2 linked regions of the Flocculibacter collagenilyticus genome follow. The protein of the gene in region 2 binds, or shares a complex with, the protein of the main gene of each other region. Links are inferred from orthologs where the notes say so. Each region holds a gene or a part of one and is shown on either strand. Other genes may lie near its edges.

Evidence for each region.
Region 1: the proteins of accA (region 2) and accD are in contact, whole or in part, in a solved structure (PDB 8UXZ), measured with the Escherichia coli proteins. The link is inferred for Flocculibacter collagenilyticus from one-to-one orthologs.

Annotation. Positions count from the first base shown.
Region 1 is NZ_CP059888.1:2,430,770-2,436,620, forward strand. The notes cover bases 1-2,735. They hold accD (acetyl-CoA carboxylase, carboxyltransferase subunit beta), read right to left. Parts: upstream 1,937-2,735; coding sequence 1,064-1,936; downstream 1-1,063. Other genes in these bases: folC (bifunctional tetrahydrofolate synthase/dihydrofolate synthase), read right to left, coding at 1-1,024; truA (tRNA pseudouridine(38-40) synthase TruA), read right to left, coding at 2,172-2,735. In the rest of the region: more of truA, read right to left, coding at 2,736-2,960; HUU81_RS10815 (ligand-binding sensor domain-containing protein), read right to left, coding at 3,134-5,851.
Region 2 is NZ_CP059888.1:2,836,346-2,852,840, forward strand. The notes cover bases 8,023-10,793. They hold accA (acetyl-CoA carboxylase carboxyl transferase subunit alpha), read right to left. Parts: upstream 10,001-10,793; coding sequence 9,044-10,000; downstream 8,023-9,043. Other genes in these bases: tilS (tRNA lysidine(34) synthetase TilS), read right to left, coding at 8,023-8,907; dnaE (DNA polymerase III subunit alpha), read right to left, coding at 10,019-10,793. Also shown: HUU81_RS12550 (polyamine aminopropyltransferase), read left to right, coding at 1-65; HUU81_RS12555 (YjfI family protein), read left to right, coding at 145-558; HUU81_RS12560 (PspA/IM30 family protein), read left to right, coding at 574-1,266; HUU81_RS12565 (hypothetical protein), read left to right, coding at 1,384-2,022; HUU81_RS12570 (hypothetical protein), read left to right, coding at 2,076-2,342; HUU81_RS12575 (substrate-binding periplasmic protein), read right to left, coding at 2,363-3,253; HUU81_RS12580 (Na+/H+ antiporter family protein), read right to left, coding at 3,431-4,753; HUU81_RS12585 (hypothetical protein), read right to left, coding at 4,866-5,513; HUU81_RS12590 (GGDEF domain-containing protein), read right to left, coding at 5,643-6,650; HUU81_RS12595 (DUF924 family protein), read right to left, coding at 6,759-7,313; more of tilS, read right to left, coding at 7,336-8,022; more of dnaE, read right to left, coding at 10,794-13,510; rnhB (ribonuclease HII), read right to left, coding at 13,517-14,119; lpxB (lipid-A-disaccharide synthase), read right to left, coding at 14,171-15,358; lpxA (acyl-ACP--UDP-N-acetylglucosamine O-acyltransferase), read right to left, coding at 15,362-16,147; 3-hydroxyacyl-ACP dehydratase FabZ, read right to left, coding at 16,147-16,495. UniProt on the Escherichia coli protein: Component of the acetyl coenzyme A carboxylase (ACC) complex. First, biotin carboxylase catalyzes the carboxylation of biotin on its carrier protein (BCCP) and then the CO(2) group is transferred by the carboxyltransferase to acetyl-CoA to form malonyl-CoA.

The sequences.
Region 1 (5,851 bases), 410 kb from region 2 along the record:
ACATCGCAACAACTGCGATGATCTTGCCTTTATTAGCTCGCATCTTATCTAACTGTGTCGCTAAGTATTCTGCTGATTGCGGATTATGAGCAACATCCACATAAAATGCAGGTTGCTTAAGAAGCGGTTGCATCCGTCCTTCAACTGTAAGAGAGGATATTGACTCAATTAACTTCTGCTCATTTAACGTCAAGTTAAGTGACAATAAAGTCGTAATGGCTGTAGCGGCATTTTGAATGGGAATATTCGGCATGGGCAATGATAAAAACTCAACAGACGCGTTCGTATCATCTTGTAAGTGATAGTTATACTGCCAATTTTCACTTGAAGTTAGTTTAAAAGAATAATCACGCTCCACTTCAATCAATTGCGCATTAATGTCATTACCATAATTAACAATCGATTTAGGCGCAGCAAGCGCACCTACAATTGCGGGTTTATTTGCTCTAAATACCCCTGCTTTTTCGTAACCTATTTGCTCAATATCGTCTCCCAGCCAGTCCGTGTGATCTAATCCAATCGTTGTGATCACACTTGCATCCGGCTCAACAATATTTGTTGCATCTAATCGTCCACCTAACCCCACTTCTAGCAATATAAAGTCAACTTCGTGCTTTTTAAATAACCAAAGTGCAGCCAATGCACCAAATTCAAAATACGTTAAGCTGGTTTCGCCACGTTTATCTTCAATGCCTTGAAATGCTGAAATGTGCTCATTATCGGGCAGCATTTCACCATTAATTCTTACTCTTTCGTTATATGTATGAATATGCGGCGAAGAAAAAACACCAACAGTATATCCATGAGCCAGTAAAATGGATTCTAAACAACGCGCTGTAGTGCCTTTACCGTTTGTACCGGCAATTAAAATAATTTTGCTGGGAATAGTAAGTAAGTCGCAAGTACTAGCTGTATGCTTGACTCGTGACAGGCCTAATTCTATTTCATTGGGGTGTATACGCTCTAAATAAGAAAGCCAATCATCCAGCGTATTGAATGATTGGCTTTGATTAATTTCTGTCATTTACTTACAAATTTACACTACTGATGATTTCGCATTTAATTATGCGATTCTATGCTCCTGAGACACAGAAGGCAAATTCATTAATTTTGCAAGTAAGCCAGATATTTTCTCACGCATTTGACGACGATCAATGATCATGTCTATGGCGCCATGTTCTAATAAGAATTCACTACGTTGAAATCCTTCAGGGAGTTTTTCTCTTACCGTTTGTTCAATAACACGCGGGCCTGCAAAACCAATCAGTGCATTTGGCTCACCAATATTGATGTCACCTAACATCGCTAAGCTTGCCGATACACCACCCATTGTAGGATCTGTTAATACAGACACATAAGGTAATCCTTTTTCAGACATTTTAGCGAGTGCAGCACTTGTTTTTGCCATTTGCATTAACGACATTAGCGCTTCCTGCATCCGTGCACCACCACTAGCTGAAAAACAAACAAGAGGTAAGTTATGTTCTAAACACGTTTGCACAGCCTTTACAAACCGAGCACCCACTACCGATGCCATCGACCCGCCCATAAAAGTAAACTCAAACGATGCAACAACAACAGGCACACCTTTAACCGAGCCCTTCATTACTACCATTGCATCTTTTTCATTTGTTGCTTTTTGCGCTGCGGCGATTCTGTCTTTGTAGCGCTTTGAATCTTTAAACTTTAATAAATCTTGTGGCTCAAGCTCTTCACCCAACTCCACTTGCTCGCCCGCATCTAAAAAGTGCTTAATTCTATCTCGTGCACTTAGGCGCATGTGGAAATCACATTTAGGACAAACACCATGGTGTTCATCTACTTGGGTTTTATAGAGTGCTGCATCGCATCCCGGACATTTAATCCACAGCCCTTCGGGAATATTTCTACGTCGTGATGATTTAGTTTTTGGTAGAATTTTTTCAATCCAGCTCATATTTGTCTCTCAAACAGGCTTCATACATCAAAAATCAGATATATATAATAAAATGTTGTTTATTGTGCTTATTCTCTTAGAAAAGAGAATAATTTAGCCGCTAATTAAAACATAGCTGTAAATAGATTTATACTTAAAACTGGTCTTAGTAGTTTAGCGTTAAATGAAACGTTATCCGAATTTAGCACTATATTCGTTCATTTTACGTTCAATTTATACGCTAACTGACTATGGGTTATTCATCTGGCAGAAATAATGGGCCAATTGGCGAGTAAGGTAGCGTAATTTCTTCTGGGTAATCAACTTCAACTAAATATAGTCCAGCGGCTTTTGCTGTTGCTGCCGCTTGGTTACGATCCTTAGCAGCAAGCACCTCTGCAATCCAGTTAATTGGCTTATTCCCCATCCCTATTTCCAATAAACTACCAGTGATATTTCTTACCATATGATGTAAAAATGCGTTGGCTTTAATATCAATAATAATAAAGCTAGAAAAGCGCGATACATTTAAATGAATGAGGTTTCTAAATGGTGTTTTTGACTGACACTGAACCGCACGAAAGGACGTGAAGTCATTCTCACCTAACAGAAGCTGCCCTGCTTGATGCATTTTTTCAACATCTAACGTTTGATGGTAATGGCTCAAACCTGCGCCTAAAATACCGGGCCTTAGCTTGGTATTACTGATGATATAGCGATAACGCCTTGCTGTGGCAGAAAAGCGCGCATGAAAATCTTCATCTACAGTTGTCGCCCACTTTACCGCAACATTCGCAGGCAGGTTTGCATTCACACCCATTGTCCATGCTTTATTATCGCGAATTGATGTCGTGTCAAAGTGCACCACCTGATTAGTTGCATGTACACCCGCATCAGTTCTTCCAGCACAAAATATTTCAACCGTATGATTTGCGACTTTAGAAATAGCCTCCTCAACCACTTGTTGAACACCTATCACTTCGCGCTGTCTTTGCCAGCCATAATAAGCATTACCGTCATACTCAATGCCTAATGCGATTCTCATTAACTACCTACCGATGCTTTAAATGTTAAATGAATCTAAATCCTGCTGAATTTAGATTAAATTATGATGCGTGTATTTAAATGCTATGCAGAAAAGCATAAAAACTAATTCGAGGCATTATAAACCAATACTGACTAAATTGAGTATGTTAAATATGTTTACTGACGTTGGTACTAATCATGCTTCGCTCTTAAATGGACATTAAATTTAATCATGCCACTAGCGACCAACTCGTTCGTTTGCTGCTCTAAATGCTTGCTATCTTCAAATTCGAATGCGTCTAAATGCTCATCAAATTCAATAATTCCCCACCCATCACGGCCTTCTTCTTTTACTTTATAAAGCGCTAAATCTGCAAAGTTAAGTGCAACTTCCCAGTCAACTAATTGCCCACCGATCATTGGTAAAGGATAAAATGCATAACCAATAGAGCATGTAATATTAACCGTTCCACCTTTTGGTAGCATAAATTGTTCTTCAGCAACTTTTGTATTTAAACGACCAACAAACTCTTTTACATTCTCTGCCTGCGTATCACGTAACAAGACTAAAAATTCGTCCCCACCCCATCGAACAACATAGTCCGAACCACGTGTTTCAGCGGTAAGTAGTGCGGCAAACTGCTGTAACACCATATCACCCGCCACTGGGCCATGGGTGTCATTAACATGTTTAAATAGATCAATATCGATAACAAGTACCGCAATACTCTTACCTTCTTTCATTAACGCTTCACGATTACGCTGAAAATGCTCAATATCTTTCGGTAATTGTTCTAATAAAAACTGCCTGTTACGCAACCCGCTTAATTCGTCTTTTTGGCTGTTTTCTTGCAACTGTAAGTTAGCATTATTTAACTGTGTATTTATTTCTTTTAGCTCACGGGTTTTTACTTCAACCAATTGCTTCAGGTTTTTATTTTTAACTTGCTCACGATGTTTGAAAATTTTAAAAAATAGGTATAGTCCATAAAAAATCATCAGGATAATAATGATTCGATAAAATATCGTTTCAGAGAAACGATTATCTATACTAATCCTTAAAGAAGATGTTTCGGCGTTACTCCATTTTTCACTTTTTCTTTTTGCCTGCACCTCAAAAATAAATTGCCCTGACGGTAAGTTGGTAAAAATAGCTTCACGCCTTTTATTCGCATAAACCCACTCTTTATTTAGTGGCAAAATACGATAGCGATACTGGTGATTTTGTGCCGAAATATAGTCGATTGCAGTGTACGCGATTCTGATGTCTCGCTCTTCAACATCAAGAGGAATATTTGTGCGTGTTAATATGTACTGGGAATGATCTTTAGTATTTACAGATTCAATCAGTGGATTTAATTTAGGTAAAATACGTTGCTTTTGAGATAGTTCAACCTCAACAATACCGCGCGTTGTAGGTAACCACAAACTATTGTTAAATGGCACAATTTTACCATCGCCAAACCCATTACAACATCGCCCAGCTTCTGCCCCTAACTGCCTGTCGAATTCGGTAAGAATTTCCTGTGTGGTTATATGCTCAACTTGCTTGATGAGTTGAGCAAATTCAATACGGTAGATGCCTTTTAATGTACTTACCCATAATAGATTGTTTTGCTTATCTTGATACATTGCCATGATTGAGCCATACGGCAAACCATTTGTAGCGTCATAATGCATCCACTCTTGATCGTTGTTACGCACGAACATGCCATTTTCCAGCGTACCTACAACAACCTCACCCGTATCCAATTGCTGAATAGTGGTAATAAACGCAGTGCTTACACTTTCATTACCTTCAATCGCATTAAAACGCGCATCACCTTCAATTGTTAATCCTTGGCTAGTCCCTACCCACAATTGCTCATCAATTTCTCGCACGGCCGTAATTTGCTGTGATGGCAATGTGCTTGAAAGCGTATGTGTTGACAGTGTCTCATTTTGATAACGCATTAACCCACGGTTCGAGCCAATCCAAAACCCGCTTTCATCTGGCTCAATAATCCGAACCTCTTTGCCTAACGTTTCAGTTAAACTTGGTGGGATTAGCACTTTCCCATTTTGATAAATAGCGACCCCATTTTCCGTTCCCATCACCACGCGTTCAGGCTCAAAATGAATGGTGTGCACAACGCGCCTATTTAACATTTTATACCCTAATACAATGTTAAAATAGCCATGTTTATCTTGAACAGCTAACCCTTGCTGAGTCGAGGCCCAAAGTAAGCCTTCGTTTGAAACGGCCAATGTTCTAGAGATAACACTTGAGTAATGATTGACCTGATGGCGTGAAATAATGCCTTTTTCAGACCGCCATAGGCCATCCGATGCACTTGCTAACCACATGACACCTTCATCATCTAAATACAAGTCAGTAAACCAAGGGGCATGCCCCAAATGCTCACTATGTACAACTTGCCAATTTTTGTTTGGCTCCTTATGAAATAGCTGTCCCATTGCAGAAACCCACAAAGCATCGTGCTTATCTCGTATCATTCGATATACGATTGTTCTATCAAGTGTAGGTAACGGAAAAACTGTAAACGTGCCATTCACCGACATTTGGTAGATACCACGCTCTGTTGCAATCAGTAACCTTGAGCCATCCCAAAGCAAATCGTGAATAATGGCATGTTTTAAATAATCAGGCAGCGGTAACGACTTTTCCATAATGCCGTTTTGTAATAAGAAAATATCAGAGTCGCTTGCTGCCCACACACCATATGGCGACAAAGCTAATTGATTTACTAACGCATTATTGGTGTCTACTTTGGTAAACGTACCGCCATTGAAAATATAGATGCCTTCAGCAGCGACATATAAAGAATGAGAAGGGGTTTGTAAAATATCAGTAACATGACCGGTAATGTCGTACTGCGTGAATGCTTGCGTTGTAGGATCAACACCAGC
Region 2 (16,495 bases):
CAGGTGTGCTATACGACTATTACCGTCAAGCGTGGCAAGCAGAATCAGAGTTATATAAAAATTAATTTTACAGGTTGACATAATATGTCAGTCATGTAATTCTTTAATCAGACATAGTATGTCAAAGTTAATAAGGTAAAGAAGATGGAATTAAACGAATTATCAATCAAACTTGCAAACTTCGAAACTGAGGGAGCTAACTTTGAATCTTTCTTAATTGCCAATCCTGGTGAACAAGAAGTACTGCAAGTGATTGTAGAGGGAAATGATGAATTACCCATTTTTGTCACACGCACTGAAGAGCAATTAATGTGTATCAGTTACCTGTTTGACGAAAGTGAAGTTAAAGCAGAATTACGCCATGAATTAAATGAAGCTTTATTAAAGTTGAATGTTCCAATTCCTTTAAGTGCTTTTGCCAAAATCGATACACAATACGCGATTTTTGGTGCGTTAGCTGTTAGTTCTTCTTTGGATGAAATAACCCACGAGCTGGTTACCTTAGCTGACAATGCAATTGATGCGCTAGAAGCAGTAACCGCTTATTTAAATGAGTAATAGTGGAGCCAGATTATGAGTATTTTAAAAAAATTATTTACCGCGGTACGTGGTGGTGCTAGAGAAGTTGGCGAATCAATTGTTGACGCTAATGGCATCCGTATATTTGAACAAGAAATTGCTGACGCACAAAACGCCCTTCACAAAGCGAAAAAAAGCTTAACTGAAGTAATGGCAAAAGAAATGCAAACTAAACGCAAAATCAGTGCAATTGATGAGAGCATTGCTGAGCATGAAACTTACGCTGAGCAAGCGCTGGAAAAAGGTAACGAGCCTTTAGCATTAGAAATTGCTGAAAAGATTGGCGATTTTGAAACAGAAAAAGCTGAACATGAACAAGTATTAAGTGGTTTTACTAACCACATTGAAGTGCTTAAACAGCAGGTTAAAGAAGCAGAAAAATCGATAAAAGAAAATCAGCGTCAATTAACAATGGTAAAGACGACTGAGAGCGTACAAAAAGCCACTATGGCAGTTAACAGTACATTACATACAAACGACTCCTCAATGACTAATGCCCGTCAATCTTTAGAACGCATTAAACAGCGTCAACAGGATCGTCAAGACCAACTTGGTGCGGCAAAGCAACTTGAAGCTGCTACAAATGGCGATGATTTAAAAGCGAAACTTGCAGATGCCGGTATTGGTGCACAAAACCAAAAAAGTAGCGACATTCTTGCTCGTATCAAAGCTAAAAAAGCAAATTAATACCACAATGATAATAAAGGAGGCTTAGCCTCCTTTTCTCGTTTTTATGACTACATACCTAACGTGATAGGCTCCGTAATAACCTTAGGTATAAATAAACTAATGAACAGGTGATAAATGTTTGGCTTCTTCAAATCTAAAAAAAAGCCCGAGCGCCAGCTTACTCATCCTAGCGAATTAAAAGTTGACGACATGCTAACGGTTATTGATTCTTTTGCTTACCCTTCTTGGCTTAAAGGACAAACACTGAAAGTTACTGATGTACAAACGTATCAATATCAGCACAGTGCAGAATACGAATTTGTTCTTGAAAGTGAATCAGGCAACGTAGCGTTCCTACAAATTGAGCGTGAAGACGGTGAAGAATTTGCTAACTTCTCTATCAAAATTCAACGCAGTGATGTTGACGCTATTTTCACTTTAGATGAGTTTGCACGTATCTTTGATGAAGATGGTCTCACTCAAATTAAAGTGGCTAATAAACCAGAAAAATTTGAACGCTTCCTCGCTAATACGTATCAGCAATCTGAAGCGCCTTACGTTTGTTACTACCATGAAAAAGACTACCGTAATCTTAGCTTACCTCGCTATCAAGATGAAAGCGGTGAGCCTTGTGAAGTGATTCATCTTGAATCTGAAGATGAAAACCACAGCATAAACATTGAAATCTGGGATGGCGGTGAGACTGAAGTGTCGCTAACAATCTCGCGACCTATTAACGATATTGTAGATCTATTCCCAGGTAACAACGCGTGAATGATAAACAAGCCAAGTGGAAACGCCAAGAGCAGGCCATTCGAGCCACGCAAATGGCGTTCGACTTAAGTAGTGAAGTTCAGAAAAAGATAAAAAAACAAGCGATTGATGAAGAGCTGACTCCTTCAGACATGATCCGGAAAATTCTGCAACTTGAAGTTAAGTCGAATAAAACCCGCCAGCGCTTATCATTTAATTTAAGTGATGAAGAGATTCAACAACTTGCCATTCGCTTCGGTGTCGCTGAAGATGATAAAAGAGCTGTAAAACAGCAGGTTGCGGAGCTCTTAATCCGTCATGCGAATAAAGCTAGTACATAATTGTATCAGCTTTATTTTTATTAACGTTTCATCGAATAACGATCGGTTAATTCTTCAAATTTTCCGCTATTTCTAATTTCATCCAGCGCTTTATTAAACTCGTTTACAATTTCAGGCTTAACTGACTTTTTACTAAACATGACATAAACACTGCCTGTGTTGATGGTTATTTGGTGCTTGGTGATATATTGCCCTAGCCCTTTTCGTCTAATAATTGAGGCACCTACGAAACTATCTTCAAGCACGCCGTCAATGTCCATGTCTAACAAACGCGCGATGTTTATTTCACTCATCATTGCAGGTACAAATAATGAACTGAGTTTATCGTCATCCATTAAACCATCAACAGTATCACCATAATAATATTGATCAACTAAACCAACTTTATGCCCAGCTTCCACAAACTCTTTTATATCAGCCTGTTGATATTTGAAATCATCTGCATTTCTAACGTAAAGCGAAAACGACTCTTCACGGTAAGGACTTGAGAAGATGGCAAAGTTTTCTCGCTCTGCAGTTTTAGATGCGCCTAAAACTAAATCAATTTCACCCGACCTAAGCTCCCCTAAAAGCTCAACCCAAGTTGCTTGATGAAAAGCCAAATCACACTCCATTTTTTCAGCTGCCAACCTTAATATTTCAATATCAAGCCCCTTAACTTCGCGATCAATATCAACATACTGGTAGGGTTCCCACGTATCAAACCCCACGGTTAACTGACAATCATTCTGTTTATTGGTTGCTTTAGATGACTCTTTTGGCGCTGTCGCAGCTTGGTTGCTCTGCTCAACTTTAGTGTCTACTTCATTACCTTGCTGATTATTTGATTGCTGTGGGTTACAAGCAACCATGCACGTCAACACAAAACCAATAACGAGGCTAGGTATGAGGGTTCGAACGCCATTATTCATGCTTATCACCTTTTTAATTTTTATGTGGCCACAGCAATAAGCTTAGTTAAAATTTAAATCTTTACCTCTTTTTTTGATTAAAAATCAAACGTGTATTTTAGATTTCTTGCTGCAAAATACACTATGAATTTAAGCCAAGACGCACTACTACTTGCGTCTTGGCGGTAAGCGAGTTTCTTATAAAATTAACGCTGCAGCCGTACCAAATAGTACTAATGGAATATTATAATGCAGAAAGGTGGGTACAACAGAGTCCCAAATATGATCGTGCTGGCCATCAACATTTAACCCCGATGTTGGCCCTAAAGTAGAATCAGAAGCCGGAGAACCTGCATCTCCTAGCGCACCAGCCGTACCTACTAGCGCTGCAACGGCTAATGGCGTAAAGCCAAAACTCATTGCCATAGGAACATAAATAGATGCGATGATTGGAATTGTTGAGAACGAAGAACCTATCCCCATGGTGATTAACAAACCAGTCAATAACATCAATAGCGCCGCCATTAGCTTACTGTCACCTATTACACTATTAACTGCAAGCACTAAGCTATCAATGCTATTAGTCGCTTTCATGACATCTGCAAACCCCGATGCCGCTATCATGATAAAACCAATCATGCCCATCATATAAACACCTTTTGTAAAGGTGTCGTGTGTTTCGTTGTATTTAACTACCCCAGAAAGCACAAAGATAATGAGCCCTGACAACGAACCCAATATTATAGAACCGGTAAACAATTGAATTGCTAATGCAGCTAATATGGCTGCTACAGCAACCATAATATGAAATACATTAATTTCTTTTGTTTCAGGTTCAATCGATAAAATTTTATCTAACGAATACTCTCGTGATTTGCGATAGGTAATAAAAATAGCGACCAATAAACCTAGGAACATGCCAAAAACAGGGATAGCCATTACGAATGGCAACTGTGCTTTTTCAATTGTAGCGCCGTTTTCAACTAAATTCTGAAATAAAATATCGTTTAAGAAAATACCACCAAACCCAACTGGCAACAGCATATAGGTGGCAGTTAATCCAAATGTAAGCACACACGCGACTAATCGCCTATCTAATTGCAATTGCGCCATTACATGCAGCAAAGGGGGAATAAGAATAGGAATAAAAGCAATGTGTACTGGGACAACATTTTGAGAGGCGACCGCGGCACAGAGTATTACGGCTAATAGTCCAGCTTTTACCCACATAATTTCATGTGGTGTGCTATCTGATTTAATTTTTGAAATGACTTTTGCTGCAAGAACATCAGTAATACCAGACTTTGAAATTGCAACGGCAAACGCCCCTAACATTGCATAATTAAGCGCGATAGTGGCACCGCCTCCTAAGCCATCACTAAATACTTTTATTGTATCTTCTAAGCTTAAACCTCCATATAGTCCACCTACTATTGCGCTTAACACTAAAGCGATTACTACATTAATTCTTAGTAAACTTAACCCAAGCATTAATAAAACAGCTAATACAACCGCATTCATTTAACTTTCCATTGTTTCTTATTATTTTGACTTGATAATAAAGGGAATTTGAGATGAATGCGACACAAATCCCCATTAGGCTTTTCCGTCAAACTAGCCCACCAATACCCTCTTAATCAAAAATAGAAAGCACAATGACTCCGAATGCAATGTCATGCCAATCCAATTTAAAATGCCAATGTGGGCAATGACGATCATGGTAATGATTCATGATGTAATCATTGTGATAAGCATACACCCAGCTAGGATAGTGGCGATTATCATAATGTGGGTAGTGTAAATGACCATAATGATGCTGATGGCGTTTACGCCATTTGTGTGCATGCTTTTTATGCCAAGTATATTGGCGTTCGCTTACATATTGACTTCTAAAAGGATAATCATACTGGTACATATGACTGTGGTTATAGCCATGATATTTATAACCACCTCGATATTTTTTCACATGGTGTTTTGAATAGTTATAACTATGACCATGTGTTGCAATGTGTCTTTTATGTTTGTGTTTTTTACTATCATATTTTTTATGGTGGTTTCTTTTATGATGCTTGTGTTTATGTGCATTAGTGCCAGAACCGTGAACATATTTTTTATGCGAATGAGCATGATGAGCGTGTTTAGCATGTTGCGAATGCTTAGCTGTTTCAGCTCCTTTTCGCATGTGCGACTCTTGCTCTTTTGCAGTTACATTCCCAACCCCAATTAATCCCATTACCAGCACGGCAATTGCAGTAATATTTCTATGTTTGTATATACTCATGCTTATTCTCCTACGGCTAAAAGCGATAACTTAAGCGTAACAAATGAAGCTGAATACAAAGTGAATGGGAAGTCTAAACGTTGAAATGGAATTACAGCTAAAGAAAAAAGTATGCTTGTATTTAGGTGGTTATTTTGAGTTATTTTGGTTGGTAGCTAGCTCGATTAGTGCCTCAAGTTCTTTATCATCATTGGGGAACATGGCAAAGTTTATTTCGAATTCTAAGTGAACCATAACACCTTCAAAGTTAATTTTATTGCAATTAAAGTGAACTTTATTAATAAGGTGCTGCACCGACAGCGCATCGCTTACACCATACAATGACAATAAAAAACAGTCCCCCGCTTCTCTCGCTGCTTCATCAGAATCCCGAATGATTGAGCTTAGTTTTGCTGCAAAGTGCACTAGAACTTGATCACCAATGTGGTGGCCATACTTAGCATTAACACTAGAAAAATTTTTTATATTTATGGCAACAATAGCAACACTGCACTTATCGCGAGTAGCCATTTTTAGTTGTTTAGATGCAACTTTTACAAACCCTTTTCTATTATTTATTTGGGTTAAGGGGTCAACATCAGTTAAATAAATACTCTGTACACGATTAATATTTACGGCCAATAGACTGGTCAGTACAGAAAAGTAAGATAGTTGCTCTTTAGACAAGGTTATTGGCGTTGCATCATCAAACGAGCCTGTGCAAAGTACACCAAACTGCTCTTGTCCTAAGCAAACTAGTCCGTTTAGCAAAGAAACTATTCCCATCTTATCAACTACCGATTTATCCATCCTAGACTCGGTGCGTGCGTCAGCGGTAAAAACAGGAGTGTCACTAGAAAATACTTCTTCGAGCCATTTGTCGTCTTTTATATCGACAGTCTGAATGGCTTGAAATCTCTCAGATTTATTTTCATCAGAAAAAGCATGAGAACCGTTGTGCTCACCACGAAAATCTATCAACTCCATTTTGTTAGGATCGCTTTCTTTAAACAAATAAAGCCATACATCATTGAAATGTAACTGAGAGCGAATTTCAGCTTGCAAACTGACTAACATGCGATGAATCGAATCCGAGTCATGCATAGTTTTTACAAGCCTACTTAATGAAAGCAGTAATTCTTGCGATGATTTATCCACAAATTCTACACTTAAAATTGCGTTACTTTAAAAATAGCAGCAATTCAACCATTTGTGAAAATTTCAGGGGGGTTTACCTATTTAGACAATGGAAACACCATTAACCTACTAAAAACCATTGTGCTGTTTTAAAAATTCCAGCTCTTGCTGGGTTGATTCGCGCTTTAAAATGTTATTTCTGTGTGGATAACGACCAAATTTATCAATGATCTTTTTATGCTCTAATTCAAAAGTATAGTTATGCTCTAAACCATCTTGATTAAACAATTTCTCAGCAATTTTATGGATAGCTTTTGATTCACTGTGCATAAACGGCATATACAAAAATGCTTTTTCTTGATTAGTTAGCTGCCTGTCATATTCATGTAATAGCGCTTCCTGCGCAAGGATAAGAGCTAAACTGTCAGCTGAGAATGCTAACGGCGTGTCTCTATGAATATTGCGTGAGAATTGATCTAACACAATGATTTCTGCCAACCGACCTTTTGCAGTGCTACGCCACTCAAACAGCTCCCCAGCTTTCGCTTTATTTAATGTTGTTGCAAATTTAGCCGTAATGATTTGATCAAGTTCGTCACTTTTTTTGAACCAGTCTTCTGCCGATAACTCTTCAAACCAAAAATTAAGTACATCTTGATGCGTGATGTCGCTAGGGTTAGTCATTATTTATTCCTTATCTGCCGATTCATGATCTTGATTTATTGTGCCACGTTATCTCGAGAACATATTCACTTTCCCTGTCAAACAACTTAGCGTCATAGCCCTCAGCCACACACACACCTGCAATAGCAGCCAGCTGGTTATCAATGAATACACATGGTAAATACATCCGTAACCACGGCGGAACGTTATACTCCTTGTATATTTGCTTTAAAGATTTAGCATGCTCGCGTCCTGCAATTTTAATTTTTTTTGGTAATACCAATTCCTTATCTTCATATATATGAGGAAAAGTGACTATTATTTCAGACCGACGACCGGGTAGCGCTACATTAAGTGTGTTGAGTACAAAGTGTAGTGCTAATTCATTGTAAAAGTTACTCGCACATTCATCATTACGTGGTTGATTTTGTTTTTGTTCATACAAGTACGGTGCTTTTACAGCACAATTTACGTTTGCAGGTAAGGACAAACTAATATGGCCTAATTGAGCAGGTAAAAGTGTTGATGAATCAATAGATACAGTGCAAGTGTTATCACTGTTGCTCGTAGTTGATAACGCTTGATAAGTATCCACGTTGCACTGGTAATCTTTTTTTCCTAACAGCTTAGGCAAACAATATAAATAGCCTTTATAGCCGCGCACCTGTATCCCTGAAAACGACACTACCGCATCGTTTCCAAGTTTAGTATTTTGTGAAGAGACTTCAGAAGTATTACAAACAAACTGTTTAATTATTTGCTGCAGGATGGACTCACTCGGCATTTGAAGTTTATGTTGCGCAAACCAGTATCTAAGTACGTATTTTTGCCTGACTTCAGAGTATTCCTGCAACTTAATAACACTTAACGCAGCCCCATCAACCGCCGCCTTATAATCTTGCTGAACATACTCATCCAGCAATTCATCAGCTTGTGCAATATGACGCATACTTCGTGTAACGGTGTGACGAAAACCTTGCCAGTGCTCAGTTAAAATGGGCAGTACATTATGGCGTAAAAAATTTCGATCGTAGTTAGTGTCAGTATTACTATCATCTTCTACCCAAGAAAGTTGGTAAAATTGTGCATAGGCTTCTAACGCTTTCCGTGAAATATCTAATAACGGTCTTACCAATAATGCATCTTCAGTAAAAGCCATCGACTCTGGCATGCCTGATAACCCCTTCAACCCAGCACCACGTTTAAGTTGAAGTAATAAGGTTTCAACTTGATCGTCAGCATGCTGTCCTGTTACCACAATGGCGGGACCAGTTAACGTCTCTTTTATAGCTTGATATCTTAATTCACGCGCTTGTTGCTCTGTGCTGGTTCTACTTTTCTTTACTAGTTTAACTTGCTTATACGAAAAGCTAACATCAAGCGAAGCTGAAAACGCTTGGCAATGCTGCAACCATGAATCAGCAAACTCACTAATTCCATGGTGGACATGAAACGCTCTAATGGTTGATATGCTGTGGTTTTTTTGTAATTGGGCTATCGCGTGTAATAAAACCGTTGAATCTAATCCACCGCTGTAAGCAATCACTATTTCAGAGTACCGGCTAAGAGAAAGTGACAATAATTTATTAGCAATATGCTGGTGAATCTGGTGCATGTTAGCAAATACCTTTTTAGCAAATACCTATTAGTCATGCTAGCGCTGAAGATAGGATTAAATAATAAGCAATAAAAAACCGCCCTAAGGCGGTTATTACAAATTTTTAGCAGTGAAAATAAGTAATAGAACTTATTTAGCAATAACCAAACGACATAATACGTTTATAGCGGCTAGCGAGTAAATCGTCTATCGACATTTCTTCAAGCTCAGCAAGATCTTTTTTGATCATCGCCTTTAAGTTAAGTGCCATCTTATCCATATCTCTGTGCGCACCGCCTAATGGCTCCTCTATCATACTATTAATAAGATCTAATTCTTTTAAGCGTGGTGCTGTTATACCCATTGCTTCAGCAGCTAATTCCGCTTTATCTGCACTTTTCCATAAAATAGATGCGCACCCTTCAGGAGAAATAACAGAGTATGTACTGTATTGAAGCATGTTAACACGGTCACCCACGCCAATTGCCAACGCACCGCCTGAACCGCCTTCACCGATAACAGTACAAATAGTGGGCACTTTTAAAGCCGACATCACTTTCAAATTACGTGCAATGGCTTCACTTTGGCCGCGCTCTTCAGCGCCAACACCCGGATAAGCACCAGGCGTGTCAATAAAAGTAATAATTGGCATTTTAAAACGCTCGGCCATTTCCATTAAGCGTAACGCTTTACGATACCCTTCTGGTTTTGGCATACCAAAATTGCGCTTAATTTTTTCTGCCGTATCGCGTCCTTTTTGCTGACCAATAACCATAACTGGCTGACCATCTAAACGCGCAACACCACCAATAATAGCTGGATCATTAGCGAAAGCGCGATCACCTGCCAATTCATCAAACTCTGTAAAAATACGATCAATGTAATCTTTTGTGTAGGGACGAAGGGGATGGCGAGCTACTTTTGCAACCTGCCAAGCTTCTAGATCAGAGAAGATTTTTGTTGTTAATTCAACACTTTTTTCTTTAAGTTGACTGATTTCTTGCTCTAAACCAAGATCTAATGAACCAGATCGATTAACATTCTTTAATTCTTCAATTTTTGCTTCTAAATCAGCAATGGGTTGTTCAAAATCTAGATAGTTCAAACTCATTAAATTACGCTCAGCTTTTTAAAATATTAATTCTAGTTGTTGTGAGCTTAGCATCCTAAGCTCATAAAGCAGTTCATCTGTTGGTGTAACTCGCCATTTAGTTCCTAAGTCGATCACTGCTTGCGCGTCTTCCCGCGTATAATCAATTTGGATTGGCGTTGCACCTTGTTGAAATGGCTGTAATGCAAGTTTCAACTTAGATAAAAACTGCTCATTTAAATTCTGTTGATGTAACTTTAGCTTAATAGATTTTAAGTACTTTTCACGAGCACTTATTATGTCTATTACATCACGGCCGGTCATTGTATTACCACCGCTAAAGTTATCAAAGCTGACCTGTCCAGATACCACCAAGATTTTGTCTTTTTGCAGCAAATCTTGAAACTTTTCGTAATCAGCAGGAAATAAACGCACATCGATACGTGCACTTTTATCATCTAATGTAACTAAAGCCCACTTTTTATTATTTTTATTTACCAAAACGCGCACACCAATGACCAAACCGACCGCTACAGCAACCTGATCTCTTCGCCCAGGCTCTAAGTCAACTAGCCTTCCGGGTGCATAATGGCGAATTTCGCGCTCATAAGCATTGATCGGGTGGCCAGTTAGGTATAATCCTAGCGTTTCTTGTTCACCTTCTAGCCATTTTTTATCGGCCCATGCTTCTACTTCGTTAAATGGTTGCTCAACTTGCTCTGACTCAGAAGCTAGCAAACCAAATAAATCGCTTTGTCCCATTTGTTCAGCTTTAGCATGTTGGTCGGCAGCACGCATGGCATCAGTAATTGTTGCCATTAATGTAGCACGATGCCCTTGCTCAGGTGAGATACCTAGCTTATCCATCGCCCCCGCTAAAATCAGCTTTTCTAACACACGCTTATTAATTTTCTTTAAGTCGACCTTCGCACAAAAATCAAATAAGTCTTTGAAACTGCCGTGCTTCTTTCTAGCTTCCAAAATGGCTTCTACAGGGCCTTCACCAACACCTTTAATGGCACCAATACCATATACTATTTCACCGTTATCATTAACGGTAAACTTATATAACCCTGCATTTACATCTGGCGGAATGATTTTTAATTTCATTCGGTTACATTCGTCAATAAGTGTAACTATTTTGTCGGTATTATCCATATCGGCTGACATTACAGCAGCCATAAACTCAGCTGGATAATGGCACTTCATCCATAGTGTTTGAAATGAAACTAATGCATAAGCAGCCGAGTGTGACTTGTTAAAACCATAACCCGCGAACTTCTCTACCAAATCGAATATTTTCATTGATAGTTCGCCGTCAATATCGTTATTGATAGCCCCTTCTTTAAAGGTTGTTCGTTGCTTTGCCATTTCCTCGGGCTTTTTCTTACCCATTGCACGACGCAACATGTCGGCACCACCAAGTGTATAACCGGCTAATACCTGCGCAATTTGCATTACTTGCTCTTGGTATAAAATAATGCCGTAAGTGGGCTCAAGGACGGGTTTTAATAATTCATGCTGATAATTGGCATCTGGATATGAGACTTCTTCTCGACCGTGTTTTCGGTCAACAAAGTTATCTACCATGCCTGAATCTAGTGGTCCTGGTCGAAACAGTGCTACTAGTGCAATAATATCTTCAAAACAGTCAGGTAATAACTTACTTATCAAGCTTTTCATACCGCTTGATTCCAGCTGGAAAACCGCTGTTGTTTCTGCTCGTTTTAGCATGTCAAAACTGCGACTGTCTTCAAGTGGAATTGCATTAATATCAATTAATGCTTTACCTTCTTTCACTAACTTTTCGTTGGCCATATCTACCGCCCACTTTAAGATAGTGAGTGTACGTAAACCTAAAAAGTCGAATTTTACTAAGCCTGCTTCTTCAACATCATTTTTATCAAATTGCGTAACCGGCTGTCGTCCTTCATCGTCACAATAAAGTGGTGCGAAATCAGTGATGGTAGTCGGTGAAATAACAACACCACCTGCATGCTTACCAGCATTACGTGTACAACCTTCAAGCTTACGACACATATCAATAAGCTCGCGCACATCTTCGTCTTGTTTGTAAAGGTGGGGTAATTCTGGCTCTTCTTCAAATGCCTTATCTAAGGTCATTCCCGGTGTGGGTGGGATCAATTTTGAAATGCGATCAACAAAGCCATAGGGATGACCAAGTACCCTCCCAACATCTCGAACAACGGCTTTTGCCGCCATGGTGCCGAATGTGATTATTTGAGATACCGCATCACGCCCGTATAATTTAGACACATGATCGATAACTTTATCACGGTTATCCATGCAAAAATCGATATCAAAATCGGGCATCGATACACGTTCAGGGTTTAGAAAGCGTTCGAATAGTAAGTCAAATTCAAGAGGATCCAAATCAGTAATATTTAATGCGTAAGCGACTAATGAGCCTGCACCTGAGCCTCGCCCAGGGCCTACCGGAACATCGTTATCCTTACTCCACTGGATGAACTCCATTACGATTAAGAAGTATCCGGGAAAACCCATTTGGTTAATTACGTCTAGTTCAATTTTAAGACGTTCGTCGTACTCACCACGTTTATCTGCACGTTCTTCAGGATCTGGAAACAAAAACGCTAAACGCTCTTCTAACCCTTCCTCAGAAACTTTAACTAAAAAGTCTTCGGTTGATAATTTTCCTGTTGGGAAGTTAGGTAAAAAGTATTCGCCCAATCTCACTGTTACATTACAGCGTTTAGCGATTTCTACCGTATTAGCAATGGCTTCGGGAATGTCGGAAAACAATGCCAACATTTCTTCTTCGGTTCTTAAGTACTGCTCTTCGCTATAAAGCTTAGGACGTCGCGGATCATCCAACGTATACCCATCATGAATGGCCACACGAATTTCATGTGCTTCAAAATCGTCTTTGCTTAAAATAACAACTTCGTTGGTGGCTACAACAGGTAAATTTGCATAGGCGGCAAACTGAACAGCAAGATGTAAATAATCTTCTTCGTTGGCTCGGTTGGTGCGGATTAACTCCAAATAAAAGCGGTTGTCAAAATGAGTCTGATAAAAAGTAGCTACCTGTTCGGCAAGTTGGTTATTTCCCTTTAATAACGCAATACCAATATCACCGTCTTTAGCGCCTGAAAGAATGATAATCCCTTCATTTAGCTCGGCTAACCATGCTTTATCAATAACGGGTCTATGTTCAACATGCCCGCGTTCGTATGCTTTAGAAATTAACAGCGTTATATTTTTATAACCCTGATTATTCATCGCTAAAAGTGTTAGCCTGAACTGCTCACCTTCCAACTCGTCAGACTGAACCCACATGTCTGCACCAATTATAGGCTTAATACCTGAACCGTGCGCGGCACCATAATATTTAACCAGGCCGCACATATTCATCTGATCAGTAATAGCCATTGCAGGCATGTTGCATTCTTTTACTTTAGCAACAATCGGCTTAACTTTACTGACGCCATCCACCATAGAAAAGTCACTATGGATACGAAGGTGAATAAATTGCGGGTCATCTGGCATTACTTTTTACCCTTGTTGTGTGGCGATTAGTGCTTGTTGAACTGGCTTAAAGCTTTTACGATGAAAAGGCGTTGCGCCCAATTGTACTAATTGCGCTAGATGCTCTTTTGTTGGATAGCCTTTATGCTTGGCAAAACCATAATCAGGGTATTGATTATCTAGTTCTACCATTTCTTTATCTCGAGTAACCTTCGCAATAATCGATGCGGCACTTATTTCAGCGACCAAGCTATCACCTTTAATGACAGCTTCACTTGGCACTGATAATTGGGGGCAACGGTTCCCATCAATATACACATACTCAGGTTTAATGGATAACCCTGCCACTGCTCGCTGCATCGCCAGCATAGTTGCATGTAAAATATTTAACTCATCAATCTCAGCAACAGAAGCTCTTCCAATAGACCAAGCGAGTGCTTTTTCTATTATTTCGGGGTACAGTAAATCACGTTTCTTTTCACTGATCTTTTTTGAGTCAGCAAGCCCAATAATAGGATTATTCGGATCTAGAATAACTGCAGCGGTAACAACATCACCAACTAATGGTCCTCGACCCACTTCGTCAACGCCAGCAATTAAGGTATACGGTTTACGGATAAACGGCATCATAAATCTATTTCTTCTTATAAAACGACACTAGCACTAATACGGGTATGATGACTAGTTATTTGATAGTAATGCGTAAACTGCCTCAGCAGACTTTTTGCTCGCATCTAACTTTATTGTTTGATGTAACTGCGTATAGTGCGTGACTAATTCGCTGCTATCGCTACTTAGCATCTGGTTAACTGATGAGACAAGTTGCTCGGTATTCACTTCATCTTGCAATAATTCTGGCACTAATGCTTTATCTGCCAACAAGTTTGGCAACGAGAAAAAGCGCGCTTTAACTAAACGCTTGAAAATTTGAAAAGAAAGCCACTTAAATTTATAAGCCACTACCATTGGCTTCTTTAATAGCATTGCTTCAAGCGTGGCTGTACCAGAAGCTAGTAGGATACCATCTGCTGCCCCCATCACTTCTCGAGACTGCCCAATAAAATAATGAACCTTTAAGGATGGTGCTACTAGTTGTTGAATTTGCATCACCATGCTTTTTTTATGTTCATCAACACAAGGCACGGCCACCACTAACTCAGCATCGTTACGCTGTAACTGTTCAATTGCTGCAAAAAAAGGCGACGCTAACATCGAGATTTCTGAACCTCGACTACCCGGCAAAACAGCAAGTATGCGTGCTTTTGTTGGCAAGCTTAATTCATGGCGATAGGCTAATGTGTTTGGAATTAAAGGAATATCATCGGCAAGGGTGTGCCCTACAAACTCACATGGCACTTGGTATTTATCGTAGAATGCTTTTTCAAATGGCAATAGTGCAAGTACCAAATTTGTTGCTTCAGCAATTTTAAATATACGTTTTTGTCGCCATGCCCAAACAGATGGACTCACATAGTGAACGGTCTTAATTCCCTGCTGTTTTAATTTGAGCTCTAAGCCTAAATTAAAGTCAGGTGCATCTATACCAATAAACACATCGGGTGGGTTTTCAGTAAAATATTTTACTAATTGTTTTCTGACTGACAATAAACGTGGCAATCTTGACAGCACTTCAACCAAACCCATTACCGCCAACTCTTCCATAGCAAACAATGAGCGGCAACCTAGAGCATTCATCCTTGGTCCACCTATGCCAACAAACTCTAATTCCACTTGTTCATTTGGCAACGCATTGCTATTTGCAATTTCTGTTTGATATTGATGCTTTAGGGCTTTTATTAATCCTTCACCTAAAATATCGCCGGAGTGTTCCCCGGCGACAATTCCTATCGTAATTTTTTTTGTGGTCATGGTTTAGCGAATAATGCCTCTAGGAGAGTCGGCTATAAAATCAATAAATGCTTTCACTTCGGGATACGCTTGTGCACTTTCTTGTAGCTCTTGCTTAGCCTCGTCAATCGTTAAGCCTTTTCGGTAGACTGTACGGTATGCACGCTTAATTTCTGTAATCGCAGTTTTACTAAAGCCTCGACGCTTTAACCCTTCCGAGTTCAACCCAAAAGGTGTTGCATTTTGCCCTGCGGCCATGACATAAGGCGGAACATCTTTTACAACTACAGAACCTACCCCACAGAAACTGTGCGAACCAACTTTACAAAATTGATGCACACCAGTAAAGCCACCAAGTATTGCCCAGTCACCTACTTCAACATGGCCTGCGATCGTTGCGTTATTTGCGAATATATTATGATCACCAACAATACAGTCATGCGCGATGTGTACATACGCCATAAACAAGTTATCACTACCAATCGTTGTAATACTGCTATCTTGTACTGTACCACGGTGAATAGTAACGCATTCTCTGAAAATATTATTGTCGCCAATAATCAATTCAGTGCGCTCACCTTTGTATTTTTTATCTTGGCATTCTTCACCAATTGAAGAAAATTGAAAAATACGATTATTTTTACCAATTTTAGTGGGTCCTTTCACTACAACATGAGACTCTAAAACCGTGTCATCACCGATTTCAACTTCATTACCAACATAACACCATGGGCCAATAACAACGTTACGCCCAATTTTTGCACCTTGCTCAACAATTGCTGATGAATGAATTCCACTAAATATTGTCACTAATTAAACTCTCTTCTCGCACACATAATTTCCGCAGAGCAAACCGTTTTGCCATCTACTTTAGCTTCTGCATTAAACTTCCAAATGCCTCTGCGTTCTTTTAAGAACTCAACGTGCAAATGCATTGTGTCTCCTGGCAATACAGGTTGTTTAAATCTAGCGTTGTCGACACCTGCGAATAAGTATAGCTCGTTATCAGAAGTATCTTGCACAGTTTTAAACCCTAATAAACCAGTGGCTTGCGCTAGTGCTTCTAAAATGAGAACGCCTGGAAAAATAGGCCTATCGGGAAAGTGTCCTGTAAACATCGGCTCATTTACCGACACATTTTTAATAGCGTGAAGATAT